Regions from separate parts of the Streptomyces sp. NPDC027962 genome, predicted to be linked through region 2. Evidence: riboswitches for the same ligand, from Rfam matches in the RefSeq annotation. Region 2 holds a riboswitch; the other holds the start of a gene.
The links. Region 2 has a riboswitch for thiamine pyrophosphate ahead of thiO (glycine oxidase ThiO). Riboswitches for the same ligand answer to the same signal wherever they lie in the genome.

Region 1: it holds a riboswitch for thiamine pyrophosphate, as region 2 does, so the genes downstream of both, ACZ4SA_RS13415 (thiamine ABC transporter substrate-binding protein) here and thiO (glycine oxidase ThiO) in region 2, are expected to answer to the same signal.

What each region holds. Positions count from the first base shown of each region.
Region 1 is NZ_JBVHTA010000011.1:103,321-105,705, forward strand. Features, by position in the region: gene rlmN (dual-specificity RNA methyltransferase RlmN) at 1-1,023, shown strand, start outside; TPP riboswitch at 1,143-1,264, shown strand; gene ACZ4SA_RS13415 (thiamine ABC transporter substrate-binding protein) at 1,260-2,363, shown strand.
Region 2 is NZ_JBVHTA010000008.1:146,706-149,090, reverse strand. Features, by position in the region: gene ACZ4SA_RS10660 (NAD(P)/FAD-dependent oxidoreductase) at 1-735, opposite strand, end outside; gene ACZ4SA_RS10655 (avidin-fold protein) at 805-1,164, opposite strand; TPP riboswitch at 1,216-1,328, shown strand; gene thiO (glycine oxidase ThiO) at 1,326-2,385, shown strand, end outside.

The sequences.
Region 1 (2,385 bases), on a different contig from region 2:
GAGCGCAAGGACGCCGTCGCCGCGATCGGCGAGAAGCCGTTCCGCGCCAAGCAGCTGTCCCAGCACTACTTCGCGCGGTACGCCCACGACCCGGCCCAGTGGACCGACATCCCCACGGCCGCGCGCGAGAAGCTCGCCGCGGAGCTGCTGCCCGACCTGATGTCCGTCGTGCGGCACATCTCGTGCGACGCCGACACGACCCGCAAGACCCTGTGGCGCCTGCACGACGGCACGCTGGTCGAGTCCGTGCTGATGCGCTATCCGGACCGGGTCACCATGTGCATCTCCTCGCAGGCCGGCTGCGGGATGAACTGCCCCTTCTGCGCCACCGGGCAGGCCGGCCTCGACCGGAACCTGTCCACCGCGGAGATCGTGCACCAGATCGTCGACGGCATGCGCGCGCTGCGCGACGGCGAGGTCCCCGGAGGAGCCGCGCGGCTGTCCAACATCGTCTTCATGGGCATGGGCGAACCGCTCGCCAACTACAAGCGGGTCGTCGGAGCCGTCCGCCGTCTCACCGACCCGGAGCCCGACGGACTCGGTCTGTCGCAGCGAGGCATCACGGTCTCGACCGTCGGTCTCGTGCCCGCGATGCTGCGCTTCGCCGACGAGGGCTTCAAGTGCCGCCTCGCCGTTTCGCTGCACGCCCCGGACGACGAGCTGCGCGACACCCTGGTCCCCGTCAACACGCGCTGGAAGGTCCGTGAGGTCCTCGACGCCGCCTGGGAGTACGCGGAGAAGTCGGGCCGTCGTATCTCCATCGAGTACGCGCTGATCCGCGACATCAACGACCAGGCGTGGCGCGGTGATCTGCTCGGCCGGCTGCTGAAGGGCAAGAGGGTCCATGTGAACCTGATCCCGCTCAATCCGACGCCGGGGTCGAAGTGGACGGCCTCGCGCCCCGAGGACGAAAAGGCGTTCGTCGAGGCGATCGCCGCCCACGGTGTACCGGTCACGGTCCGGGACACCCGTGGCCAGGAGATCGACGGGGCCTGCGGGCAGCTGGCGGCGACCGAGCGCTGAGCAGGGCCCATGGGCTTCGGAAGTCCGACGCGGCTCCGCTGGGCAGGGCCCATGGGCTTCTGAGCCCGTCGGCCATGGCTGATACTGTGCCCTGTGCATTCGCACAGATGAACAACAACACATTCCGACAGGGGAGCGCACCAGAGCGCTGAGAGTGCGGCGAGGCCTTCACGGCAACGGGCCGCAGACCCTCGGACCTGATCCGGGTCATACCGGCGTAGGGAGTCAGCACCATCATGAACAGCCAGCTTCGGCGTGCCGCCGGCGCCGCACTCGCGGGTGCCGTCGGCATCTCCGTCCTCTCCGCCTGCGGCGAGAAGTCCGAGGACAAGGGCTCCGGGTCCAACTCCCCGGGCGCGTCCAAGACCATCACCCTCGTCAGCCACGACTCGTTCGCCGCGTCGGACGCCGTGCTGAAGGAGTTCACCCGGCAGACCGGCTACACGGTCAAGGTGCTCAAGAGCGGCGACGCGGGCGCCGCGCTCAACAAGGAGATCCTCACCCAGGGCTCCCCCCAGGGCGACGTCTTCTTCGGTGTCGACAACACCCTTCTCTCCCGTGCGCTCGACAACAACCTCTTCACGCCCTACGAGGCCAAGGGCCTCGACCGGGTGGCCGAGGAGGTGCAGCTCGACGCGGGCAAGCACCGCGTCACGCCCGTCGACTCCGGAGACATCTGCGTCAACTACGACAAGAAGTTCTTCGCCGACAAGAAGCTCGCGCCGCCGAAGACCTTCGCGGACCTCGCCGAGCCCGAGTACAAGAACATGCTGGTCGTGGAGAACGCCGCCACCTCCTCGCCGGGCCTCGGCTTCCTGCTCGGCAGCGTCGGCGAGTACGGCGAGTCCGGCTGGCAGGGCTACTGGAAGAAGCTGAAGGACAACGGCGTCAAGGTCGTCGACGGCTGGGAGCAGGCGTACAACGAGGAGTTCTCCGGCTCCGCCGGCGGCAAGAAGGCCAAGGCCGACCGTCCGCTCGTCGTCTCGTACGCCTCCAGCCCGCCGGTCGAGGTGCTCTACTCCGATCCGCAGCCGGCCGAGGCGCCCACCGGTGTCGCGACGGGAACCTGCTTCCGCCAGATCGAGTTCGCCGGTCTGCTGAAGGGAGCGAAGAACGAGGCGGGCGGAAAGGCGCTGCTGGACTTCCTGATCAGCAAGCAGTTCCAGGAGGACATGCCGCTGAACATGTTCGTCAACCCGGTGATCGAGGACGCGAAGCTGCCGGAGCTGTTCACGAAGCACGGAGCGGTCGTCGAGCAGCCCGAGACGGTCGCGGCGGACACCATCGCGAAGAACCGTGAGCAGTGGGTCCGGTCGTGGTCCTCGCTCGTCCTGAAGTAAGGAAGTCCCTGCGCGGGAACGC
Region 2 (2,385 bases):
CAGGTACCGGTCCGCGACGACCGAGCCGTCCGGGCCGAGCTCGATGCCGGAGTCCTCGAGCAGGCCGGTGGCGGGCCGCGCCCCGATGCCGACGACGACGGCGCCTGCCGGGATCCTGCGGCCCTGGGCCAGGACCACGGCGCCCGGCTCGATCGTGGCCACCTGGGCGCCGGTGACGAGTTCCGCCCCGTACTGCCCGTACCAGGCGGCCATCGGAGCGGCGACCTCCGCGGGCATGGTGCCGGCGAGCGGGCGGTCGGCGGCCTCGACGACGGTGACGGCGCAGCCGGCCTGACGGGCCGCGGTCGCGAACTCCGCGCCGATCCAGCCCGCGCCGACCACGACGATGTCATGCTGCTCGGTGAGCAGGGGCCGCAGCCGGGCGGCGTCGTCGAGAGTGCGCAGCAGGTGGACGCCCGGTACGCCCCGGGTGCCGGGCAGTGTGACGGGCTCCGCCCCGGTGGCGAGGACCAGGACGTCGTACGGGACGGGGCCGGCCGCGGTGTCCACCTCGTGGGCGCCGGGGCGCACGCCAGTGACCTCGGCCCCCAGGCGCAGCTCGACGTCGAGGGCCTCGAAGTCGATGTCGAAGGCCGAGTCCTCCGCCTTGCCGAGCAGGATCGCCTTGGACAGCGGCGGCCGGTCGTACGGCTGGTGCGGCTCCGCGCCGATCACGGTGACCGGCCCGGTGAAGCCCTGCTCCCGGAGCGCGACCGCTGTCTGCACTCCGGCCATGCCCGCACCGACGATCACCACGCGCCGCCTCGGCACTGTCTGCTGCTGCCGTTCGTTCACCCGCACACCTTACGTACCTGACAGTGAGTCAGGAAGCAGCTCCTCCACCACGCTCGTCCCGCTGCCCTCCTGGGACTCCCACTCCCAGGTCTCCTCCAGCCGCACCCGGCCGTCCGGCAGGTCCACGACCGTGGAGACGCAACGGCCCGAGGAGGTGGCGCCGTCCGTCTTCAACTGCACGTAGCGGAAATCGAGACGGTCGCCCTCGCGGGTGCCCACGAGGTGTCCGCGGACCACGTCACCGCCCTCGTACTCGGCCCGGATCCGGCCCCGCTCCTCGTGGTACGTGAACCGGGTCAGGGTGCCGACCTGCCCCGGAGCCTGGTCGGCGACCGGGGAGAGGACGAGTCCGTCGAGCGTCCTGGCCACTGCTGCGGCTCCCTTACTGCGTGTCGGGGCGGGGCGTTAGGGTGGCCACCGTAAGGCACTCGCGGGAGTCCGGACGCACCGGGCTGAGAGGGAGGCTGGCCGGCCTCCGACCGTACGAACCTGATCCGGGTCATGCCGGCGAAGGGAGGGGCTGGACGCCCATGTCCGATACACGACGCACCCCTGACGTCCTCGTCATAGGGGGCGGGATCATCGGCCTGGTCACGGCCTGGCGGGCAGCGCAGCACGGGCTGCGCGTCGCCGTCGCCGACCCCGAACCGGGCGGCGGCGCCGCTCGGGTCGCGGCCGGGATGCTCGCCGCCGTCACCGAACTCCACTACGGCGAGCAGACCCTGCTCGGCCTCAACCTCGAATCCGCCCGCCGCTATCCGGACTTCGTCGCGGAACTGCAGGAAGCGAGCGGGCAGCAGGTCGGCTACCGCTCCTGCGGCACGCTCGCCGTCGCCCTGGACGCCGACGACCGTGCGCATCTGCGGGAACTGCACGCCCTGCAGCGCCGCTCGGGACTCGAGTCCGCGTGGCTCACGGGCCGTGAATGCCGCCGCCTCGAGCCGATGCTCGCGCCCGGCGTGCGCGGCGGGCTGCGGGTGGACGGCGACCACCAGGTCGATCCGCGACGGCTGGCCGCCGCGCTCGTCGTCGCCTGCGAGCGGGCCGGCGTCGCATTCCGCCGCACCTGGGCGCAGCGGCTGGTGGTGGCCGCCGGCAGGGCGGCCGGTGCCGTACTCGCCGACGGGGGCGAACTGTCCGCGGGCCAGGTCGTGTTGGCCGGTGGCAGCCTGAGCGGACGGCTGGAGGGCGTACCGGCGGACGTGCTGCCGCCCGTACGGCCGGTGAAGGGCCAGGTCCTGCGGCTGACCGTGCCGCGCCCGTACGCGCCGTTCCTCTCGCGCACCGTACGTGCGGTGGTGCGCGGCAGCCATGTGTACCTGGTGCCGCGGGAGGACGGCGAGCTGGTCGTCGGCGCGACCAGCGAAGAGCTCGGCTGGGACACGACGGTCACCGCGGGCGGGGTGTACGAGCTGCTGCGCGACGCGCACGAACTCGTGCCCGGCATCACCGAGCTGCCCCTCGTCGAGACGCGGGCCGGACTGCGGCCCGGCTCCCCCGACAACGCGCCCCTGCTGGGCTTCACCGAGCTGCCGGGCCTGCTTCTGGCCACCGGGCACTACCGCAACGGGGTGCTGCTGACGCCCGTCA